Regions from separate parts of the Kitasatospora sp. NPDC127121 genome, predicted to be linked through region 1. Evidence: riboswitches for the same ligand, from Rfam matches in the RefSeq annotation. Region 1 holds a riboswitch; the other holds the start of a gene.
The links. Region 1 has a riboswitch for cobalamin ahead of metE (5-methyltetrahydropteroyltriglutamate--homocysteine S-methyltransferase). Riboswitches for the same ligand answer to the same signal wherever they lie in the genome.
Positions count from the first base shown of each region.

Region 2: it holds a riboswitch for cobalamin, as region 1 does, so the genes downstream of both, ACFVHI_RS06035 (cobalamin biosynthesis protein) here and metE (5-methyltetrahydropteroyltriglutamate--homocysteine S-methyltransferase) in region 1, are expected to answer to the same signal.

Region 1 is NZ_JBHXTQ010000041.1:23,033-27,649, forward strand. It holds gene metE (5-methyltetrahydropteroyltriglutamate--homocysteine S-methyltransferase) at 1-1,778, opposite strand, end outside; cobalamin riboswitch at 1,943-2,165, opposite strand; gene ACFVHI_RS20970 (ECF transporter S component) at 2,195-3,100, opposite strand; gene ACFVHI_RS20975 (ABC transporter ATP-binding protein) at 3,097-4,617, opposite strand, start outside.
Region 2 is NZ_JBHXTQ010000006.1:85,039-89,655, forward strand. It holds gene ACFVHI_RS06030 (cobyric acid synthase) at 1-1,387, opposite strand, end outside; gene ACFVHI_RS06035 (cobalamin biosynthesis protein) at 1,384-2,352, opposite strand; cobalamin riboswitch at 2,460-2,592, opposite strand; gene ACFVHI_RS06040 (alpha/beta hydrolase family protein) at 2,943-4,055, shown strand; gene ACFVHI_RS06045 (hypothetical protein) at 4,402-4,617, shown strand, end outside.

The DNA.
Region 1 (4,617 bases):
GCGACTTGCCGCGCGGTGTCGCCGAGCGGCTGGTCGTCTCGGACGAAGGACCAGGCGAGCATCGTGACGGGGCCGGTGAGCATGCCCTTGACCGGGCGGTCGGTGAGGCCCTGCGCGTAGCGGAACCAGTCGACGGTCATCGGGTGCGGGCGGGAGATGTCCCCGGCCAGGACCGGCGGGCGCACGTACCGGGTGCCGTAGGACTGGACCCAGCCGTGCCGGGTGGCGAGGTAGCCGGTGAGCTGTTCGGCGAAGTACTGGACCATGTCGTTGCGCTCGGGCTCGCCGTGCACCAGGACGTCCAGTCCGGCCTTCTCCTGGAAGGCGATGACCTCCCGGACCTCGGTCTCCATCCGCTCCCGGTAGGCCGCCGCGTCGATCCGGCCCGCCGTGAGGTCGGCCCGGGCGACCCGCAGTTCGGAGGTCTGCGGGAACGAGCCGATGGTGGTGGTCGGCAGCAGCGGCAGGCCGAGCCGGGCGCGCTGGGCCTCGGCCCGCTGCGGGTAGGCCTGGGCGCGGCGTGCATCCGCGTCGGTGACGGCGGCGGTGCGGGCGCGCACCGCCGGGTCGTGGGTGATCGGCGAGTTGGCGCGCGAGGCGAGGTCGGCGCGGTTGGCGGCCAGGTCGGCGGCGATCGCCCCCGTGCCCTCGCGCAGGCCCCGGGCCAGCAGCGCCACCTCCCTGGCCTTCTGCTGGGCGAAGGCGAGCCAGCGCAGGATCTGCGGGTCGACGTCGCGTTCGGCGGCGGCGTCCAGCGGCACGTGCAGCAGGGAGCAGGACGGCGCGACGTCGACCCGCTCGGCGAGGCCCAGCAGGGTCGCCAGGGTGGCCAGCGACTTCTCCAGGTCGTTGATCCAGATGTTGCGGCCGTCGACCACCCCGGCGACCAGCCGCTTGCCGGGCAGCCCGCCGACGGCGGCCAGGTCGTCCAGGTTCGCCGCGGCGGGCCCCGTGAAGTCCAGCGCCAGGCCCTCGACCGGGGCCTTGGCCAGCACCGGAAGGGCCTCGCCCAGGCGGTCGAAGTAGCTCGCGACCAGCAGCTTCGGACGGTCCGCCAGGCCGCCCAGCTCACGGTAGGCGCGGGCGACGGCGTTCAGCTCGGCCGGGGTGCGGTCCTGCACCAGCGCGGGCTCGTCCAGCTGCACCCACGCGGCGCCGGCCGCCTTCAGGTCCGCCAGCAGCTGCGCGTAGACGGGCAGCAGCCGGTCCAGCAGGGTGATCGGCTGGAAGTCCTCGGCGACACCGGGGGCGGGCTTGGCGAGCAGCAGGTAGGTGAGGGGGCCGACGAGCACGGGGCGCGCGGTGTGGCCGAGCGCCAGCGCCTCCCGAAACTCCCCGACGGCCTTGGCCGGGTTCGCGGTGAAGACGGTGTCCGGGCCGAGTTCGGGCACCAGGTAGTGGTAGTTGGTGTCGAACCACTTGGTCATCTCCAGCGGCGCGACCTCCTGGGTGCCGCGCGCCATGGCGAAGTAGCCGTCCAGCGCGTCGATTTCGACCGCATCCCGGTGCCGGGGCGGGATCGCGCCGACGGCGACCGTGGTGTCCAGTACGTGGTCGTAGAGCGAGAAGTCGCCGGTGGGCACTTCCAGGACACCGGCCCCGGCGAGCTGCGCCCAGTTCTTCCGGCGCAGGCCGACCGCCGTCTCCTGCAGGGCGTCGGCGGTGACCGTGCCCTTCCAGTAGCCCTCGACGGCCTTCTTCAGCTCCCGGCCCTGGCCCTGCCGGGGGTAGCCGTACACGGTGGCCCTGGTTGCCGCGGCTGCGGACTTCGTGGTCAAGGGACTCTCCTTCGCGAGTCTGGCTCCTCAAGTGCCCGGGGACGGGACGAGAGCGCGAAGGGATGACGAACCGGGCGGCGGCTCACGTCGATGCGCGTGCCGGACCCGCCTGGTATGGTCGCCGACCCGCCCACGAGGTCACCGGGATATCCGCACGCGGAACGGTCCGCGGGCGGGCAACGGGCAGGTCTTCGGACTCGTGGGCGCACCGGGCCTGTTGGCGTCCGGTACCTACTGGCCATCGCTTCCCAGACCCGTCCCGGGTCCAGTGCGTATGACGGCGGTCGTTCCCACTCACCGCTGCGGGGCAGTCCCGGATTCCCACCGGGTTCCCTCTTGCGACGTCCTGCCTGGCGGGCAGGACGAACCAGCTGCGCCGCCAGCTTAGGGGCAAACCGCCGGGGCCGACGCGGAATTCACGGAAGCCGTCCACATGGTGAGACTCCCTCGCCGCTCGCGGAGCCGTTCGCGGAGCCCCTGGCGGTGCCGTTCGCGGAGCCGATGGCCGTGCCGGTCGCCGCGACTCGTCGACCGTCCGGGGCTTCGAAGCGCACCGTGGGCTCGAAGTTGGCGCGGCGGGCCGCGCGGCGGAAGACGGTGAGGACGGCCGGGCCGACGACGAGCACGGCGGTGAAGGTGGTGACGGCCCGACCGGTGTCCCAGCCGAGCGAGGTGGCGAGGTCGAAGAGCAGGTAGCGGTGCCACTGCTCGGTGAAGGGCAGGCCCGGCAGGTAGGCGATGGAACTGTTCGGGTCGGTGGAGAACGGCCAGAAGGAGAGGTTGAGGAGGAAGCCGAAGAGGTACCCGGAGAACGCCCCGTACGCGGCCAGCATCGACACCTCCCAGCGCCGCCGTCGGGTTCTCGGCAGGAGCCCGGCGAGCATGCCGACGAACGCGCAGCCGAACATCTGGTACGGCATCCAGGGGCCGACGCCGCCGGTGAGCAGCGCGGAGGCGAACAGCGAGGTGCAGCCGAGGGTGAACCCGAAGCCCGGGCCGAAGACCCGGCCGGCCAGGACGAGGAGGAAGAAGACCGTCTCCACCCCGGCGGTGCCGGCGCCGAGCGGGCGCAGCCCGGCGTTGACGGCGGACAGGACGCCGAGCATGGCGAGGGCCTTGGCGTCGATGCCGCCGGCCGCGATCTCGGCGATGACGACGGCGAGCACCAGGATCAGCAGGGCGCCGAAGATCAGCGGCGGGGCGTAGGAGGAGCCGAACTTCCCGGGGGCGACGACGAACGGCCAGGTGAAGGCGACCAGGCCGATGAAGGCGGCCAGGGCCGCGACGACGCGGGCCCGGCCGGGGATCCGGACGGCGCTCACCGGGCGGCCTCTGCGGGTTCCAGGGCCTCGGCCACCTGTCGGGTCGTCAGGTAGGGCAGCGGCGCGAGGATCTTGGCGGTCTGGGGGGCGAAGGTGGGCGAGGCGACGATGACCTCGGCGGTGGGACCGTCGGCGACGACCTCGCCCTCGGCCATCACCACCACCCGGTCGGCGGCGGCGGCGACGAACTCGACGTCGTGGGTGGAGACGACGACCGTACGGCCTTCGGCGGCGAGGGCGTCGACGATGCCGGTGAGCGCTTCCTTCGCGTGGTAGTCGAGCCCTCGGGTGGGTTCGTCCAGCAGCACCACCCTTGACGCGGCGGCCAGTTGGATCGCCAGGACCAGGGCCAGCTTCTGGCCCTCGGAGAGGTCCCGGGGGTGGGTGCCGTCGGGGATCCCGGGGGCGAGCCGGTCGAGGATCTGCCGCGCGGTCGGGCTTGCTGCGGTCGGGCCGACTGTGGTCGGACCTGCGGCGGTCGGCCCGGCTGTGGTCGGGCCTGCTGCGCTGCGGGCCTCCAGGTCGCTCTGGGCGAGTTCCTGGGCGACCGTCTCCAGGTACAGCAGGTCGGTCGGGGTCTGCGGGACGAGCCCGACGAGCTGCCGGGCCCTGGTCGCGGAGAGCCGCTTGGGGTCCGCGGCCGGCCCGCCGCCGGCTCCGAGGACCTGCACGCTGCCGCCCTGCCGCGGGCCGGAGCCCTGGAGCGCCCACAGGAGCGAGGACTTGCCCGAGCCGTTGCGCCCCATCAGCGCCGTGACCTCGCCGGCCCGCAGCTCCAGCCCGACCTCCCGGACGGCGGTCACCGGCCCGTACCGGACGACCACCCCCCGGGCGTCGAGCACCCGCTCCCCCGCCACCGCTGCCCGGCGCGGCGGAGGAACGGGCACGTCGGTGAGCCGCTCCCGCAGCGGGGCGGCGGCGCGGCGGGCGTCCCGGACGGAGAGCGGCAGCGGCCGCCACCCGGCCAGCCGGCCGAGGTCGACGACGGGCGGCGCGATCGCGGTGTGCCGGAAGACCTCGGCGGGCGGCCCGTGCACGACCGTGCCGTCGCCGGGCAGGTAGGCGACGCGGTCGGCGTACTGGACGACCCGCTCCAGGCGGTGTTCGGCGAGCAGGACGGTGACGCCGAGGTCGTGGACCAGGCGGGTGATGGCCGCGAGCACCTCCTCGGCGGCGGTCGGGTCGAGCGCCGAGGTCGGTTCGTCCAGGACCAGGACGCGCGGGTGCGCGGTGAGCACCGAGCCGATGGCGACGCGCTGCTGCTGGCCGCCGGAGAGCTCGTGCAGGGCGCGGTGGCGCAGGTCGGCGAGGCCGAGCAGGTCGAGGGTCTCCTCGACGCGCTTGCGCATCACCTCCGGCGGGACGGCCAACTGCTCCATGACGTAGGCGAGTTCCTCCTCCACCGTGTCGGTGGTGAAGCCGGCCAGCGGGTCCTGCCCCACCACGCCCACCACGTCGGCGAGTTCGCGCGGCGGGTGGTGCGCGGTGTCCCGGCCGTCCACGGTGACCCTGCCTCG
Region 2 (4,617 bases), on a different contig from region 1:
CGAACGAGGTGTCCGGCGCCGGCACGAACGCCCGGCCCGCCAACGCGGCGACCTCGCGCAGGAGTTCACGACGGAAGCCGTCGTTCTCCAGCGCGCCGTGCCAGGTCGTGCCCCACACCGGGCCGACCCGGCAGCCGTCCAGGCCGTGCCCGTCGTCATCGGAGAAGAACGGCTCGCCCCCCTCCACGGCCACCACCCCGTGGTGGATCTCGTACCCCTCGACCCGCTGCCCGTACGCCGTGCCGACCGGGCGCGCCAGCACCTTCTCGGCGCCGAACCGCACGTGCGTCGGCAGCAGGCCCAGGCCCTCGACCGAGCCGGCCCCGGACTCCACCTCGTCCTCGATCCCGCGCGCCAGCATCTGGTAGCCGCCGCACACCCCGAGGACCGGCAGCCCGGCCGCCGTCCGCGCCTTCAGCGCCGGCTCCAGGCCGCGTTCGCGCAGCCAGGCCAGGTCGGCCACGGTGGCCCGGGTGCCGGGCAGCACCACCAGGTCGGCGTCGGCCAGTTCCTCCGGCCGGGTCACCCAGCGCACCAGCACGCCGGGCTCCTGCGCCAGGGCGTCCAGGTCGGTGAAGTTCGACAGCCGGGGGAAGCGCACCACGGCCACCCGCAGTACGTCCGCCCCGAGCGGGCCGCGGCCGTCGACCCGGTCCACCACCGTGGACAGGTCCAGCGAGTCCTCGGCGTCCAGCCACAGGCCCGGCAGCATCGGCAGGGTGCCGAGCACCGGACGGCCGGTCAGCCCGTGCAGCATGTCCAGGCCGGGCGCCAGCAGCCGCGCGTCGCCGCGGAACTTGTTGACGAACCAGCCCGCCACGTGCCGCTGGTCCTGCGCCGACAGCAGCGCCAGCGTCCCGTACATCGCCGCGAAGACGCCGCCGCGGTCGATGTCCCCGACCACCACCACCGGCAGCCCGGCGGCCGTCGCCAGGCCCATGTTGGCGATGTCCCGGTCCCGCAGGTTGATCTCGGCGGGCGAACCGGCGCCCTCGCAGACCACCACCTCGTAGCGGCGGCGCAGATCCGCCAGGCACTCCAACGACCGTTCCAGCAGGACGGGCTTGCGCTCGCGGTAGTCCAGCGCGCCCACCTCGGCGACCGGCCGGCCCAGCAGCACCACCTGGCTGCGGCCGTCCGCGCCCGGTTTCAGCAGCACCGGGTTCATCGCCGCCTCCGGCTCCACCCGGGCCGCCTGCGCCTGCATCGCCTGCGCCCGGCCGATCTCGGCGCCGTCGGCGGTGACGAAGGAGTTCAGCGACATGTTCTGCGCCTTGAACGGCGCGACCCGCACCCCCTGCCGGGCCAGCCAGCGGCAGATGCCCGCGGTCACCACACTCTTGCCCGCGTCCGAGGTCGTCCCGGCGACCAGCAGTGCGTTGCTCATGCCCTTCCCCTCCACCGTGTCGTCAGCAAGCGCAGCGCGACGTGCCCCGCGACCGTCGTACCCAGGGCCAGCGCGCCCACCCGCCGGGAGAGCACGCAGGCCCGCTCGATGTCGTCCACCGTCACCGGGCGCAACTCCGCGCCCAGCACCGGCCGGTGCTCCACCCGCTCCCCGTACTGGAGGGTCCCGCCCAGCCGGACGCCCACCGCGCCCGCGAAGGCCGCCTCCGCCTGGCCCGCGTTCGGGCTCGGGTGCGCCGAACCGTCCCGCCGCCAGACCCGCCAGGCCGTTTTCGGCTGCGGCGCGGCGGCCACCGTGAGCAGCGCCGTCAGCCGGGCGCCCGGCCAGCCCGCCACGTCGTCGAGCCGGGCCGAGGCCCAGCCGAACCGGGCGTACCGCGGCGAGCGGTGGCCGACCATCGCGTCCAGCGTGTTCACCGCGCGGAACGCCAGCAGCCCCGGCGTGCCCGCCAGCGTGCCCCAGACCAGCGCGTTCACCACGGCGTCCGCCGTGTTCTCGGCCACCGACTCGACCACCGCGCGGGCGATCTGCGGCCCGTCCAGCGCGCTCGGATCCCGCCCGCACAGGTGCGGCAGCCGTTCCCGCGCGGCCGTCAGGTCGCCCGTGGCCAGCGACCGGCCGATGGTGCGCGCCTCCCGGGTCAGCGAGGTGCCGCCCAGCACCGTCCAGGTCGCGGCGGCCGCCAGCGCGGCCCGGCCCAGCGGACGCCGGCCCACCGTACGGTCCAGGGCCACCGCGCCGGCCGCGACCGCGCCCACGCACATCGCCGTGTACCCGGCGCCGGCCACCCGGTCGTCCTGCCACACCCGCCGCTCCAGCCGGGTCGCCGCGCCGCCGAAGACGGCCACCGGGTGGCCGCGCCGGGGGTCGGCGAAGCGGGCGTCCGCGGCGAAGCCCGCGGCGGCGCCGAGCGCGAACGCGGCGGCGCGGGTCAGCGGGCGCACGGCGGGTTCGGCGGAAGGCCGCGTCGGGTCCGGCGGGTCGGGGCAGCCTGCATCGCGTGCGTGTCCTCACTCAGGGTCCGCGCCCTGGATCGACGTACCGGGGGCGAGAGTCTCCTGGCTTCCGGGTCGGACGCACCCCCGGGCCTTCCAGCGGCTTCTGACGGTCCGCCGTGGCAATGTTCCGAGCGTGCTCCCCGGTGACAGTGGCGGGACCGCGCCGGACTCGCACCGGCTTCCTCTGCATGCCTCCGTTTGGCCCCAGGATCCCATCACGCGGCCGAACCGGGAGTCAACCGAGGTCACGGAGGGGTTGGTCACACCTCGGAGCCCTGTCGCCGGTGCCGTTCTCGCCCGCCCGAGGCCCGCCCCGCCCGACGCCCCGCCCGCCCGAGGCCCGCCCCGCCCGACGCCCCGCCCGCCTGACGCCCGCCCTGCCCGACGCCCCGCCGTACCCCGGACGGCCCAGCCCGGTGGCCGCCCGCGCGGCCCCCCGGTGAACTGGTGCCCGAACACCGTCCGAGCAGCGCCCGGACACCGCCCGGACACCGTCCGGTCCAAGACCAGCCAAGACCAGCAGAGCGGGGAGCGATATGCGTTGGGGAACCGCGGCCGTCGTGGCGGCCGCCGTCGTCGGCGCCGGGGCCGCCGTCCTGGTGATCGGCCGTCGGGCCTCCGAACGGCTGGTCCACCCGGCGAGCGCCGTCCGGGAGTCGGGCCCCGTCCTGGTGCGGAGCCTCGCCGCGGGCCGGATCACCTTCAACCGCCGCCCCGAGAGCCTGCGCCCCGGCCGATGGGCCGTGGAGTGGGACGACCACGGCCACGCCGTCGTCGAGGACGTCCTGCACAGCGACGAGAACGGTGTCACCCGCCGCCTCGTCCGCGCCGACCGGGGCACCCTCACTCCCGGCACCGAGGTCCGCTTCACCCCCCGCGTCCACCTCGGCGACCCCACGGAGGCGCTCGGCCTCCCCTTCACCGACATCGCCGCCGACGGCGAACTCGGCGCGCTCCCCGCCTGGCGCCTCGACGGCAAACGCGGCACCTGGGTGATCCTCGTCCACGGCCCCGGCGCCGACCGGCAGCAGACCCTCCCGGTCCTCCCCGTCCTCGACCGCCTCGCCCTGCCCGCCCTCGCCGTCACCTACCGGGGCGACCAGGGCGCCCCCGCCTCGCCGGACGGGCTCGGCCACTTCGGCGAGACCGAGTGGCGCGACGTCGAGTCGGCGGTCCGGCTCGCCCTCGACAGCGGCGCCGGCCGGGTCATCCTGTACGGCTGGTCCCTCGGCGCCACTATGGCCCTCCAGACGGCCTCCCGCTCCGCCTGGGCCCATGCCATCAGCGGCCTCGTCCTGGACTCGCCGGTCCTCGACCTGCCCGCCACCGCCCGCCGCGGCGCCGCCCGGGCCGGCTACACCGGCGCCGCCGCCGAGCTCGGCGCCCTCGCCGCCGAGGGCCGCACCGGCGTCGACCTCGCCGACTTCAGCCGCATCGCCGAGGGCGCCGACCTGCGTGTCCCCACCCTCCTCCTGCACAGCCCCGACGATCAGGTCGCCCCGTTCCGCGCCGCCGAGCGCCTCGCTGCCGCCCGCCCCGGCGTGGTCAGCCTCCGGCCTTTCCCGGGCGCCGACCACGCCACCCTCTGGAACTCGGCCCCCACCCACTACACCGAACTCCTCCGCCGCTGGCTCACCCCCCTTCTCTGAACCCAGCCCCCCCCGCACGAGAAGTCACACCGACAGGGCCTCTGTACGAAACCCGGACCTCACCCGTCAGCCACGGAGTGTGACCGGTCGGGCGGGTAGCGCGACCGCCGCCGCAAGGGTTGAGCCGGGATGGCATGCCCCCGCCACCTGTTTCCGGCCAGGCGGTTTGCCTCTGTTGCCCGATTGTTGCCCGATCTTGGGGAGGCGCCGTCGACGGCCGCCCGTCCGTACAGCCAACCGGATGTGACAGAAGGCCGGTACAAGGGGAAGACTGCTCGACGTGACGTCTCGGAATCCGCGCGACCGTGATGCCCCGCTCCCTCCGACGATCGGTACTGGTGCGACGGTGACCCGTCTCCCCGGTACGGCCCACCGGCCCGCCGCCGGCAAGCCGGGCGGGGCCGGGGTACCCCGCCGACGAGGGCCCGCTGCGGCGCCCGGTCGGGGGAGGGTTCCCGTACCGGAGGGCTTCCCCGCGCCGGCCGAGCTGGCGCCGCTGGCCCGCCGGATGCTGGTGGACGCCGTCCGGATCGCCCGCTGGGCGGGGGACCTGGAAGAGGTC